Regions from separate parts of the Paenibacillus sp. JT22N7 genome, predicted to be linked through region 1. Evidence: riboswitches for the same ligand, from Rfam matches in the RefSeq annotation. Region 1 holds a riboswitch; each other region holds the start of a gene.

Region 1 (4,717 bases):
TGAATGACCGGATAATCTCTGCGAAAAATGCCGTCCATCGCAAAGCGCCCGATGCCCGGTACCGCAAATATAACTTCCACGATGACGGAGCCGCCAACAATCGCTCCAAAATAACTGCCGATAACCGTGAGCAACGGAATACAAGCATTGCGCAGCGCATGCCGAAGCACAATAAAGCTCTCACGCAGCCCCTTCGCTCGGGCTGTCAGCATATAATCTTTATTCAGCTCCTCCAGCAGCGCCGCACGTGTCAGCCGCATCAATATGGCGCCTGTACCGGAAGCAAGCACCGCCGCTGGCATAAGCAAATGCTTCCAGGTGCCGTAGCCGCTAGTCGGGAGCAGCTGCAGCTTCTCCGACCATAAGGCAATGAGCATGATCGCCAGCCAAAATCCAGGAATGGAAACCAAAATCAGCGCAAGCGCCCTGCCGATATGATCGAACAGCCGATTGCGCCGGATCGCCATGAGCATGCCGGATGGCACTCCAAGCAGGACGGCGAACAGGACAGCTAGCAAAGATAGGCTTAATGTTGCTGGCAGGCGGCGCAGCAGCTCGCCGCTAACCGATTCCTTCGTCATATAAGACGTGCCAAGATCACCTTGCAGCGCCTTTGATAACCAATGGCCATACTGAATGAGCAGCGGATCATTCAGCCCCATCTCTTCTCTTTTCAAAGCAATTTGCTCTTCGGTCGGCTGGCTGAAGCCGTTCATGCTCAGCAGTTCGACAGCCGGATCACCCGGAGAAGCGACGCTTAAGGCAAAGGCTATAAACGTAATGCCAATCAGAACGGGAACCGCCGCCGCCAACCTCCGAATGAAATAGGCCATCTTATTGCACCCGCTCCAGCTGCGGCAGCGTTGTACCATACACAAGTGCACCGTATCCGGTAATTTCTTTGCTGTACGCAATTAAGCTCGCATCATTAAACAGCGGAATCGTCGGCAATTCCTCGGCTGCAATATCCTGCAGCTCGTTATAAATCGCAGCGCGGTCATCCATATCCAGCGTCGTCTTCACCTGCTTCAACAGCTCATCCACATGGGCATTGCTGTAACCAAGCGTATAACTGATATTGCTTGAGCCTTCGCTCGCCATATAATTGTTCAAAATCGAATAAGGATCGCCATTCGGCAGCCCCTGAATGGCCAGTGCCAGATCGAAGTTTCCTTGTGCCTGTGCTTCCTTGTATGCCGCACCATCCAATATTTGAATCGTCACGTCCAGCTGCAGCTCTTGAAGCACAGCCTGAAGCAGCTCGGCTTGCGCTTTATACGGATAACGATCGAGTCCATAGGTAGGCACAATTAGCGTAACCGCCTGCCTGCTGTCCCCAAGCACCTCATGCGCCAGGGCGATTGCCTTTTCTGAATCATGGACGACAGGAATGTCCTTATAAAACGGCGATGTCGCATTCAAAATGTTCGCCGTAGCGGTCGGATAGCCCAAATACAGCTCCTTCACCAGCTGCTCGCGGTCAATCATCAGGCTCAGCGCCTGACGCATTTTCACATCATTGAATGGCGCTTTGGCACCGTTCGGATGCAGGTAATGGGAAATCGTCGATTTTGCCGTCGATACAGCAAAGCGTTCATCCTTCAGCAGCTCCTCGGCAAGGGCAGGAGGAATAGCGCCCAAATCCATGACGCCCAAAATCTCGCCAGATTTCAAGGCAGCAAGCCTTGTATCAGGGTCCGGTATGACGCGGACGCGGATTTTTTGGGCTTTTGCTTTTTCGCCATAATAACCGTCGTAAGCCTCTAGCAGTGAAAATTGATCCTTCTCATGCTGCACAAGCTTGAAAGGGCCTGTCCCTTGCGGCAGGCCGTTAAAGTCGCCACTTTCGTCAAAATTATTCGGGCTGTACATCGGGCTTGAAAAGTTGATCATCGAATACAGCAGCGTCGGCTGCGGATTGTCGAAAACAAGCTTAATCGTGCTATCATCAACCTTCACGACTTCCTGAAGGCTTGGGTATGAATTGTTGATGTCGAGCGTATAGAATGGCGAGCTTTTCGGGCTCACTTGCTTGTAACGGGCAAAATTTGCAAGTACCGCGTCCGCGTTGAATGGCGCGCCATCATGGAAGGTGACGCCTTTGCGCAGCATGAAGGTCCATTCCTTGGCATCAGCAGACATTTCCCACGCTTCCGCCAGCTTTGGAGCAGGCTTTCCATCCTCGGAAGCGGAAATCAACGGCTCCCATACATACAGAATGGTGCTCGTGTAATAAGCATCCTGCGGTCCCGGTGCTAAATCCCGCGGCGCAGCCAGCACGATTTCTTCAGAAGCAGCTGCTGTAGAGGCGGACGGAGCAGCAGACTGCTGCGACAGCTCATTATTGCTGCCTGATTCATTGGAACCGTTAACGCCACTGCACCCCATTAGAGCCAGCAGCAAGCATAGGCTAAATAAAACACCTATTGTTTTTTTGTTTTTTGCCATTTGTGTACGTTTCATCTTCTCTATTTCCTCTCCCTCTAGCAAAATCATCTTCCTGCAAAAATCCGCAAAAAAAGACAGATCTACCTCCAGTCATAGGAAAGATAGAGCTGCCTGTTATTGTTATTTTCCATCATAGCAAATAAGCATGCGCGCTAACACTTCCCTATCCTCCGTAGGTTACAGCAGTGTTGTCAGAACAGGCAGGTCTCCTGGCTACCGGAAATTGTACTGGAAGCTGCCTTCCCAATCCCGCTAAGCGAGATCAGTGGCCTTGTAGCTTCAGCTAATCCGTAACAGTGGCGGGACCGCGTCGGTTTTGCACCGAACTTCCCTTTTAAGCTCCAGCCGCAGCTGTTGCACCTTATTCCCACAATTTTTCAGTTGTTTGCAAATCTGGTTGATTATATACCAGCCCTTTCATTTAAGCAACCTTTCCACTCCACTTTCCTTTCGTAATTATCTGATATAAAATAAAGCACATAGCATTTCGTAACTGGAGGGAACTACTGATGAAACCACAATTTCAGCCTTTATTTGAACCATTCACTTTCGCGAGCGGCATGTCTGTACATAATCGAATTGTCATGGCGCCCATGACAACCTGCTCGTCCAATCCGGACGGCACCGTGCCTGATGAAGAGCTTGCCTACTACAGCCGCCGCAGTGCTGGGCCCGGCATCGTCGTTACAGCGTGCGTCTACGTGAGCCGCAACGGCAAAGGCTTCCCCGGCGAATTTGGCGCGGATACGGACGCAATGATTCCAAGCCTCAAGCGTCTGGCCGATGCTATTAAAAGCCAAGGTGCGAAAGCGATTTTGCAAATTTTCCATGGCGGAAGATCATGCTTCCCTGGCCTAGTGCCAAATGATGATTTGGTGAGTGCCAGCAGCATTGCCCAGCAGGAGGGCGGAATTGTGCCACGCGAGCTGAACGAGGAGGAAATCAAGTCGATTATCGCCGACTTTGGCGAAGCGACACGCCGCGCGATTGAGGCTGGTTTTGACGGCGTTGAAATTCACGGTGCCAATGGCTACCTGCTGCAGCAATTTTACTCCCCGGCTTCCAATGTGCGTACCGACGACTGGGGCGGCTCTGTTCATAAACGTATGGCGTTCCCGCTCTACGTCGTTGAAGCTGTTAAGAAGGCAGCCGCTATGGCGCCGCAGCCGTTTCTTGTAGGCTATCGCTTCTCGCCGGAGGAGCCGGAAGAAGAAGGATTAACGATGGAGCATTCGTACCATCTGGTTAACGCTCTAATCGAGATGAAGCTGGATTATTTGCATGTGTCGCTTCAAGATTTCTGGTCGAAGCCGCGCAGAGGCGAGCAGGATTCGCAAAGCCGCATGGCATGGTTCGTCGAAAAATACAGCGAGCACATTCCGTTCATCGGTGTCGGCAGCATCACAACCGCAGAAGAAGCGCTTGAGGCGAAAAACTCCGGCGTGCCGTTTATCGCCCTTGGCCGCGAGCTCATTATGGACCCGGATTGGACGGAGAAAATCAAGCAAGGCAACGAGCAGGATATTGTGACTACGCTATCCAAGCAAGATCAGGAGCGCCTCGTCATCCCGAATGGCTTATGGGGAGCGATTACGCATGCGCCAGGCTGGTTCCCGATAACGGAATAAGCGCAAAATCCAACCATTCGCTCACAAATAGTCACAAGGTGAAACGGCTGTCGCCGTCCTTCGGCGGCGCGGCGCGTTTCAGTCCGAGAAATATAGAGAACGGATCGCGTTACGATACCCGTTCCTATATTTTATAAAATAACAATTTGACATTTCTATAAAAATAGATATACTAAGCCTCATGGATACTTTGTCAATACTTAAAGCTGTGTCTAACGAGAAACGGTACCATATTTTAAAATGGCTGAAAACGCCTGAGGAGCATTTTGGGCCTCAATGCCATCTAACCGATGCGTGTCAGTTTGCTGGAGGCGTATGTGTCGGTTCTTTTGCAGAAAAAACAGGACTTGCGCAATCCGTTATATCCAGCTATTTAGTGAAAATGCATAAAGCAGGCTTACTGGAGTCGAAACGGATCGGGCAGCACACCTATTACAGGCGTAATGAAGCTAACATTCAGTTTTTCAAAGAAATGATTCAGGATGAGCTATAACCTTGCTTACTCCTGCTCATTTCATGCTTTTATATCTATTTTTATAGAATTATAGATTTTTCATTCAATTAGGAGGTATTTTATTCATGAGCTCAATTCAATCGTTGTTCAAGCCTTTCTCAGCAGGTCCACTTACACTGCCTAACCG
Region 2 (4,717 bases), on a different contig from region 1:
TGGAGCCGTATCGCCAGCAAGCACGCAAGGCTATGGCGGAATGGTATCGCCAGCAGAGACGCAAGGCTACGGCTATGGTGGAGCCGTATCGCCGGCAAGCACGCAAGGCTATGGCGGAGCCGTATCGCCGGCAGAAACACAAGGCTACGGCTATGGTGGAGCCGTATCGCCGGCAGAAACACAAGGCTACGGCTATGGTGGAGCCGTATCGCCAGCAAGCACGCAAGGCTATGGCGGAATGGTATCGCCGGCAGAAACGCAAGGCTACGGCTATGGTGGAGCCGTATCGCCAGCAAACACACAAGGCTACGGTTATGGCGGAATGGTGTCGCCAATCGGCAACAACTGCAACGGCTATCCCGTCTCAGCATTTCCTCCGTTCCCGCCTTACGGATATTATCCTATGCAAACCGCAGGAGTTGAGTCACAAAAGCCATGCAATTGCGGCTGCAAGGATAAGCGCGAAGAGGATGAGCAAGTAAAAGAAACAACGACAATCAATGTGAAAAACGGCAAAAACAATGCGCAGCGCAAATCCAATAAAAAAGCGGTAATTCGCACCGTTGCCCCTCGTTCTAGAACGAGCAAGCAAAACAGCAGCCCTTGGATTAGCCGCTAGTTTTTAAATTAATAAGTTAATAGCAAAGCACCTTTTCTTCATAACGGAGAAGAGGTGCTCTCTGATTTGTTAATAAATCTAACCATCCTTCAACTGATCTACAATCTCCTGCAGCAAAATCTTTTCCGTCTCCTTCAATTTTTGCAGCTGCTCCATTTGCTTGTACAACGTATCCGAGCTTCGAGTAAGCCAATATTTTAAGATGGAATTTCTTACAGCCAGCGCAGCAGCCTCCAGATTTTTCCATCTGCTTAAAATTTGATTATCATCAATCAAATGATGGTTATTAATCATGTAGTTTAATCGCATGGTCATGCATTTCTTATGGTCGTAAAGCAGGTGGAACGATCTAATATCAAATACTACCTCTTCTTGAGCCAAATATTTTAAATACTCGGAGGCCTTGTCGTAAACATTAATACCGAAGGTTAGCCCGGGTGTGCCTAAAGCTTGGTTATAATGTTCATCCGTATGTGCCTTAGACAAGAGGTAGGCATTCATCGTATTTTTCACATAGGTTAGAGAAAAAGTATAATCGGTATTTTCGAGCGGCTTCAATAAATAAAGATGGTCTTTAAAATCATGGGCATCGATTTCTAATATATGAAATGCTCTATGAAAAGCTTCGTAATCACAGGTGATATTCGTTGAATATTTTCCGTTGGCATTATTGTCACAAAAGTACAGCTTTTTATTTGCATCATCATACCCATTTATCATGACTTCATGTGGGGATTTTGCCGAAATTTCATACTCTTTAATATGAAAACGATCGATCATAACGATTACATAATAGCCGCCATCAATCGATGCTTTAATAAAATCAAACAGCTCGTTATTTAAAATCGTTGAGCTTTGCCTGTCTAACGCTATCCGCTGAAAATCAATAAAAGGGCAGTCATAAAACTCAACCATTTTATCTCTATAATAACCGTTGAAGAAAAAGGTATATAATTGGTTTGGATCAGGAATATCGAATAAATTAATATAATTATTCATAAACCATAATTTTTTCGAGTCCACACGCGAGATAATAGAATAAAAATCACTGTAAAACCAATATGAATCAATAATTTGCTTTTCTTCAACTGGAAGGATTTTCACCGTCACTGTGATCATTCCTTTTCTATTTGATTAGGTTATCTATTGGATTAATTTAATAAATAAGCTCATCATGTGTGAAGTAATTTCAATATAACATTACTGGAAAAAATATGAAAGTTTTATGTTGAAAACACTTTCATTTTCGAATTAAAGCCATTGACAGATTCCCGCTTCCTCCCTATGATTAAGAATGGATTACGGACAGGACGGGCTTATGAGCCTGCAAAACTTCATACTTGAATGAAAATAGGTGCGAAATGTTGGCTGGAACTTATACGTCTTCGTTCGCTTAAAAGGGAAGTTCGGTTAAAGGCCGACACGGACCCGCCACTGTAAAGGGCAGCAGCTTACACAGGCTGCGCTCCCCTCACAAATAAGCCACTGGCTGATGAGCTTCTTTTCGTCGCAAGACGAATAGCAGATGCTTACCCTAGCTGGGAAGGGAAGAGAGGGAGGCCCCAAGTCAGGAGACCTGCCTGTTTTAACATCACTGTTTGACCTACGGTGCTTAGGGAGGTGGTTGGTTATGCCCATTTATTGCAAAATGTCTAACGATTATTTGTTGCTTCATGGCGAGCAGACGCAGATAAGGTTTAGTTATTTAACATAAAAGCATTTCTGACTGCTTTTTAAGGGTCGGGGATGCTTTTTTTAAATATAGAGAAAAGATATGATTTTTCTATCCTTTCTCTATATTTCTACGCGAAACGGTAGCTTTGCCGCCACAGGACGGCTTTCGGCCGTTTACGCTTACTAGAAGGGGAGACAAAAGAAAAATGAACCACACGAAGAAGCCGCTTAGCTTGTCACTTGGAATGATGATCGTTTGCTTGATGCTGGTCCTTGCAGGATGCAGCACGAATGCTGGCCAAAACGCAGAGCAGGGCACGGATGCTGCCTCGGGAAACAACGCTGCTGCCGCTAAAAAAACACTAACAATGGCGTACACTTGGAACCCTGCAGGCGTTGATCCGCATGGCGACGATAGCTGGGATGTTATGCGCTCGGGCGCAGGGGAAACGCTGATTAAATTGAATGAGCAGCTGCAGCCATCCGCTTGGCTCGCGAAGGAATGGAAGCAGGAGGATGCTAATACGTGGACGTTCAAGCTGGAAACGGGCGTAACGTTCCACAACGGCAAAAAAATGGATGCTGAAAGCGTAAAAGCATCGCTGCTGCGTTCCATTGCGAACAGCCATTTGGCGAAGGATTTGCTTCTGGTTAAAGATATTGAAGTGCTTGCGCCTGACGAGCTGAAAATGATTACGACACAGCCGAACTCGGCGATCATTTCCAGCTTGGCTGATCCAAGCACGATTATTCTTGATGTTGACAGCATGAAGGAAGCGGGCAGCTACCCGGCCATGACGGGAGCTTTCAAAATCAAGCAATTTACGAAAGACGTATCGCTTGTTGTTGAGCGTTATGATGGCTATTGGGGGGAACCCGCAAAGCTTTCAGAAGTGACGATGAAGTTTGTAACCGATGGCAACACGCGTCTGATGGCGCTGCAAGCTGGTGAAGTAGATGTCGCAACGGACATTCCGATTGACAGCATTGAGCTGGTAGAGAAGGACAGCAAGCTGGAAGTGCTGTCTGCCCCATCGGTTCGTACACATATGGTATTATTTAATATGAATTCTGCTTTGTTTAAAGAAAAATCGAACCGCGAGGTTGTAGATCAAGCGATTCCGCGCGAGGCGATTATTGAATCGGTTATGCGTGGTTACGGCACGAAAGCGAAAAGCCCGTTCCCGGAAATTTTGCCATTCGGCAAAGTGGCGGAGCAAGCAGCAGGGGAAACGACGGAGCAATTGCTGACCGCTGGCGGCTGGCAGAAAAATGCGGAAGGCATGTGGGAGAAGGAAGGCAAGCCGTTCGAGGCGACGCTCCTTACGTTCCCGCACCGCCCAGAGCTGTCGGTTATGGCAGAGGTTATTCAAAATCAACTGCTTAATGAAGGAATTACCGTGAAAATACGCAAGGTTGAAAATATTGACGCTGAGCTTGCGAAGTCCGATTGGGACCTTGCGATGTACAGCATGCTGACGGCGCAGACGGGCGATCCGCAATATTTCTTGAACATTTTCTATCAAGCTGCTAGCGAATCGAATGTCAGCCATTATGAATCGAAGCCGCTTGAGACGGTAATCGATAAGCTTAACGATACGGCGGATACCGATGCGCGTTATGCGCTTGCGATACAGGCCCAAGATATTATTAATGCTGATTTGCCGCAGTCGTTTATCGTACATCCTGACAATGTATTTGGCGTGAAAAAAGGGGTAACGGGCTTCATACCGCATCCGATCGAATATTATTATGTGACGGCTGAAGTCGATATCCCTTAAGTAAAGGGTGAACTTAAGTATGCTTCGTTTTTGGCTAGAACGCGTCGCGCAAATGCTGCTCGTCATTTTTTGCGTAGCGACGCTTACCTTCATATTAATGCGGGTATCTCCAGGCGATCCGGCGAGAATTTTGCTGACCACGCATAATATCCCGGCCTCGCAGGAGGCGATTGACGCGCTCCGGGAGGAAATGGGACTGACGGATTCCTTGTGGAGTCAATATATAGGCTGGCTAGGCGATGTATTTACATGGCAGTGGGGGACATCTTATATGTCCAAGGAGCCAGTTGCCGGGGAACTGCTCAAAAGGCTGCCCGCCACACTGGAGCTTGCTTCTGCTGGCGCATTGGTCATGCTGCTGGCAACGTGCCTTATAGGCATGGTGACCGCAATCTTTTCAACAGGGCTGCTGGACCGGATAGGCCGAATCCTTGCGCTGCTGGGCGCCTCGATCCCCTCCTTTTGGCTCGGTTTTTTATTGATTTATTTTTTCTCGGTCCGGCTAGGCTGGCTGCCTTCCATGGGACGCGGGGGCTTTGCTCATCTCCTCATGCCGGCGGTTACGCTTGGCCTAGGGCTTGGCGCGGTCTATGCCCGGGTTTTGCGGACGAATATGCTGGAGATGAACAACCAGAACTTCGTC
Region 3 (4,717 bases), on a different contig from region 1:
GGACGATCCCTTCCAGCGAAGATTGATTCATGGATTCCTGCAGCAGCAGCCGCTCGCGCAGCGATATCCGTTTGCGCAGGGCAAGGGCGAACAGCGTAGACATCGTCATAAAGCCGAGTCCGCCAACCTGCATAAGCACGAGAATGACGAGCTCGCCAAAGGTTGAATAGTGGATGCCGGTATCGACGACGACAAGTCCCGTTACGCAAACAGCGGATGTGGCAGTGAATAATGCGTCAATGAGCGGCGTTGCCTGATGGGTAGACGAAGCCAGAGGCAGAGAAAGCAATAGGGTACCCGCCGCAATAATCGCGAGAAAGCCAAGCGTAAGAATTTGCGGCGGAGTCATTTTTAGAAAAATGGTTCGTAGTTTGAGCACGCAGGTAATCTCCTTTATATGTAACGAAACAATGGTGTAGTTGAAAGTTGAGCTGTTGCTGCCGAAGCTGGCACAGCCGTTTACGCTTGAAATATAAGGATGCATAAATATTGTTATTATTATAACGCTTATATTTCTACGCGAAACGAGCAGTTGTCGCCAATACCCGACAACGCCGTTTGCTCTTGAAATATAAGATCAATAAGTTTGATTCTTATTGCAACGCTTATATTTCTACGCGAAACGAGCTTGTGCTGCCGAAGGCAGGCACAGCCGTTTACGCTTGAAATATAAGGATGCATAAATATTGTTATTATTATAACGCTTATATTTCTACGCGAAACGAGCTTGTGCTGCCGAAGGCAGGCACAGCCGTTTACGCTTGCCACCTCATTATCTGGTATAATAGGGCAATATGCAACAGGAGGGCGCTGGGGCCCGCGATTAGGAGGACAACGATGAAATCAAGATATATAGCAGGTATTTCGCTTGCCGTTATGGGGGCAGGCTTTATTACTACGAGATGGTGGCTGCCAGACAACACGTGGACGCATCTACTGGAAAGCGGCTTTGAAGCGGGTCTGGTCGGCGGAATTGCCGACTGGTTTGCGGTGACGGCGCTGTTCCGCCATCCGATGGGCATTCCCATTCCGCATACGTCCTTGCTGCTCAAAAACCGGGCGAAAATCGTGAACTCGCTCATCAGCGCTATGGAAAATGAACTGCTGAATAAAGAAAGCATTACCCGCAAGCTGTCTGGCTTTCAACTGTTCGCAGGGGCAGCATCGGCGGCGACTCGGCTGATTGGCAAGCGCAAGTTCAGGCTGGCAGCGGTTGATTTTGCCCAGTCGGCAGTGGAGCGCTTGCCTTTGGAGCGGGTTAGCGGTGTGCTGCATGGATTTTTGGCGGATTATGTGAAAAAGCAGGATTTTACGCCAATCGTGCGCAAGCTGGCGGATCGTTTCGTCCATGAGCGTTGGGATGAACGGGCGCTGGATTACGGCCTGGAGCATGTAGGCCATTGGATTCGCAAGCGTGAAACCGAGGAAATGCTCGGCAAGCTCGCCTTCAAAAAGCTGGAGGAGCTTAAGGTAGGCGGCTTCATGGGGTTTGCACTGCAAGCTTTCGTCGGCTTTATGAACGAGGAGAAGCTCGGCGGTTTGATCCAGAACATGCTGCTCTCTACGATGCAGGAGCTTTCCCATCCTGGAAGCCCGCATCGGCAGAAGCTGCTGCTTGAGGTGAGAGCCCAGGCGGAGAAGCTTGCCGATAACGAAGAGCTGATGCTCAAGCTGAAGCAGCTCATTGAACAGGGGGTGGACAGCGTTGAAACGGAGCGCTTCATCCATTTGCGTCTGGAGGAGCTGAGACAGCTCGTGCTGGACAAGCTGGAGGAGCAGCATCGCAGCGGAGGGCGCGCCATTGTGCAGGGATACCGTTTTGCAACGGATTATTTGAATGGCAAGCAGGAAATGCTCGCCAATTGGGAAGATGGCATTCGCGGCTATCTCGTTCGACTTATTGAAAATAATCACTATCGCATCGGTGCGCTCGTTCGGGATAATCTCGACCGGATGGATGACAAGGCGCTCGTCTCCATGCTGGAGGAAAAGGTCGGCAACGATTTGCAGTGGATTCGCGTCAACGGCGCATTATGCGGTTTTGTCGTGGGCGTTATTTTGTCCTTCTTCTAACAGGAAGGTAGCCATTTACATTTATAGGGGACAGCCTGAATTTTTTGTGATAAGATCAAACTACAAAATGACCAATGAATACAAGGATTTTGAAAAATGATTGACATGGAACGAGGTGCCTTTGCGCACGTCAAAGGGTAACAGGGAATCGGGTGCAAATCCCGAGCGGTCCCGCCACTGTAATCGGGGAGTTTTCCTTCACCAGCAGGAGTCACTTGGCCTAAGCTTTAGGGCAGCCAGGGAAGACGAAGGAAAATAATGATCCGCTAGCCAGGAGACCTACCTCGTTCCAGCACCACAGTGCCTTCGCGGAAAGGATAGGTGTACGAACGAAAGCGATTGCTACCAGTCTGTTTGCTGGCGCAACCGTCTATTTCTGCGTACACATGGCCGTTTTCCCAGCGAAGGGAAAGCGGTCATTTTTTGTTGTCTTTAGGCATGAACTCATTGGGGAGGGTATTGAAACGAATGGTCAAGTTAAAAAGAAAGACAGCAGTTAGCACCGCTTTGCTGGTTATTGGCTTCACGCTTTTTTTACTGGTGAATGAGCCGCAATCCGCTTATGCGATGCACATTATGGAAGGGTTTTTGCCTGTGGGGTGGGCGATTTTTTGGTGGGTGGCCTTTATTCCTTTTTTCATCCTGGGTGTACGCGCCATTCGGAAAATTACAAAGGAAGCACCAGAGCTTAAGCTGATGCTGGGCTTGGCGGCAGCTTTCACCTTCGTGCTGTCCGCGCTTAAGATTCCTTCCGTTACAGGCAGCAGCTCGCACCCGACGGGAACGGGGCTTGGAACGGTTATGTTCGGGCCGCTGCCCATGAGCGTATTAGGTTCTATGGTATTGCTGTTTCAAGCGGTGCTGCTTGCACATGGCGGGCTGACGACGCTTGGGGCGAATGCTTTTTCAATGGCGGTTGCAGGTCCCGCTGCTGGCTATGCCGTCTATCGGCTGCTGATGCGTTCAGGCAGCAAGCAAGGCGTGGCGATTTTTTCTGCTGCCGCTGTTGCCGATCTGGCCACTTATATCGTTACTTCGATTCAACTGGCTGTTGCTTTTCCGGCGGTTGAGGGCGGCATTCTCGCATCCTTTATGAAATTTGGCGGTATTTTTGGGATTACCCAGGTTCCGCTTGCTATTAGCGAAGGCTTGCTGACGGTATTGATCTGGAACTGGCTGCAATCTTTTAATACGGACGAGCTGTCTATTTTGAAGCGGAGAATGAAAGGGGATCGCGTGTAATGAGCCGCAGTGCCAAAAATATTTGGATATTAGCCATTGTTGTTTTGCTTGCCGTTGCGCCTTTAATATTCATTAACGCCGAGTTTGGCGGCGCAGATGGCGCGGCGGAGGAAATGATCCAGACGATTGCGCCCCATTATGAGCCTTGGGCGTCTCCGCTGACTGAGGTGCCGGGAGAAACGGAAAGCATGCTGTTCGCGCTGCAAGCTGCGATTGGCGCTGGCGTAATCGGCTATGTGATTGGCCTTTTTAAAGGGAAGTCGGGGAAATCAAAGCAGCAATGATGAAATGGATTGATACGATTTCTTATTCCAATAAGCTGCGGGATTTACCCGCCATTTGGAAATGCGGGCTTGCAGCCCTTCTGCTGCTGCTTGCCTATATCGCTCATCCGCTCGTACAGCTTGTCATTTTCGGATGGCTTGCACTGTGGACGGTCGGCTATGCGAAAGTGCCCGCTAAGCTTTATGCGGCGCTGCTTTTCTCCTCTTGCCTGCTGTTCATTCTCAGCTTGCCCGCGCTGCTCATTGAATTCAGCAATAGCAGCAGCGAAGCGGGAAGCTTAGCGGCAGCGAAAGCAGGCTGGATGCTCGTTTCATGGGAGCCGCTTAGCCTGTATGTGCCAGAGGCATCGTTAGGGCTGGCCGGACATATTTTTACGCGTATTCTTGCTTGCCTGGCATGTATGTTTTTTATCACCTTGACGACCCCCTTCCCGGATCTGCTGCAAGTGCTGAAGCGGTTGAAAATGCCGCAAATTGTACTGGAGCTCATGATTATTATGTATCGCTTCATCTTTCTGCTGCTGGATACGGCGGGGGCTATGCTGGTCGCGCAGCGTGCACGCGGCGGTCAACACGGTTTTAAAGGCAAATTGCAGGGTACGGCGGCGATTGCTGTGCGGCTCTTCGTCAAAACGATGCATCGATACAAGGGGCTCTCGAATGGGCTTATGGCAAGAGGATTTACGAATGAAATCCGTCTTGCGCCTAGTGTAAAGCGGACGGTTCGCCTCCGATATTGGGCGGAAGCGGGGCTCGGCTTAACGATTTTGCTGGCAGCAGAGCTATGGCTTCGGTATGGAGGTGAATAAGCTGGCGGATAACGATCGGGCATCAACCATTATGGAAATGAACCAAGTGAGCTATGCTTATCCCGGAACGGACAAGACCGCTTTAAACGGGCTAGAGCTGCGTATTCCGGCGAACAAGAAGATAGCGCTGTGCGGGCATAATGGCTCGGGCAAGTCGACGCTCTTCTTGCAGCTTATTGGCATTAATCGTCCGGAATCCGGTTTTGTCAGCTGGCGCGGCGAGCCGCTTTCTTACAAGCCCAGAGAGCTTGCCAGCTTGAGACGGCGCGTCGGCCTTGTTTTTCAGGACCCGGAGCATCAGCTCATTTT

The links. A riboswitch is a leader RNA that binds a small molecule or an ion and turns the genes downstream of it on or off. The one in region 1 is predicted to bind cobalamin.
Region 2: another riboswitch for cobalamin. It lies ahead of AC50Y5_RS32160 (ABC transporter substrate-binding protein); the one in region 1 lies ahead of AC50Y5_RS15420 (ABC transporter substrate-binding protein).
Region 3: another riboswitch for cobalamin. It lies ahead of AC50Y5_RS00735 (energy-coupling factor ABC transporter permease); the one in region 1 lies ahead of AC50Y5_RS15420 (ABC transporter substrate-binding protein).

What each region holds. Positions count from the first base shown of each region.
Region 1 is NZ_JBXENY010000005.1:193,675-198,391, forward strand. It holds gene nikB (nickel ABC transporter permease) at 1-833, opposite strand, end outside; gene AC50Y5_RS15420 (ABC transporter substrate-binding protein) at 835-2,463, opposite strand; cobalamin riboswitch at 2,631-2,828, opposite strand; gene AC50Y5_RS15425 (NADH-dependent flavin oxidoreductase) at 2,958-4,076, shown strand; gene AC50Y5_RS15430 (ArsR/SmtB family transcription factor) at 4,258-4,569, shown strand; gene AC50Y5_RS15435 (NADH:flavin oxidoreductase) at 4,656-4,717, shown strand, end outside.
Region 2 is NZ_JBXENY010000019.1:54,564-59,280, reverse strand. It holds partial or broken gene AC50Y5_RS32170 (hypothetical protein) at 1-619, shown strand, start outside; gene AC50Y5_RS32165 (hypothetical protein) at 698-1,729, opposite strand; cobalamin riboswitch at 1,955-2,217, shown strand; gene AC50Y5_RS32160 (ABC transporter substrate-binding protein) at 2,500-4,074, shown strand; gene nikB (nickel ABC transporter permease) at 4,094-4,717, shown strand, end outside.
Region 3 is NZ_JBXENY010000001.1:162,173-166,889, forward strand. It holds gene AC50Y5_RS00725 (TrkH family potassium uptake protein) at 1-349, opposite strand, end outside; gene AC50Y5_RS00730 (DUF445 domain-containing protein) at 838-2,073, shown strand; cobalamin riboswitch at 2,170-2,374, shown strand; gene AC50Y5_RS00735 (energy-coupling factor ABC transporter permease) at 2,542-3,315, shown strand; gene AC50Y5_RS00740 (energy-coupling factor ABC transporter substrate-binding protein) at 3,315-3,599, shown strand; gene cbiQ (cobalt ECF transporter T component CbiQ) at 3,596-4,408, shown strand; gene AC50Y5_RS00750 (energy-coupling factor ABC transporter ATP-binding protein) at 4,395-4,717, shown strand, end outside.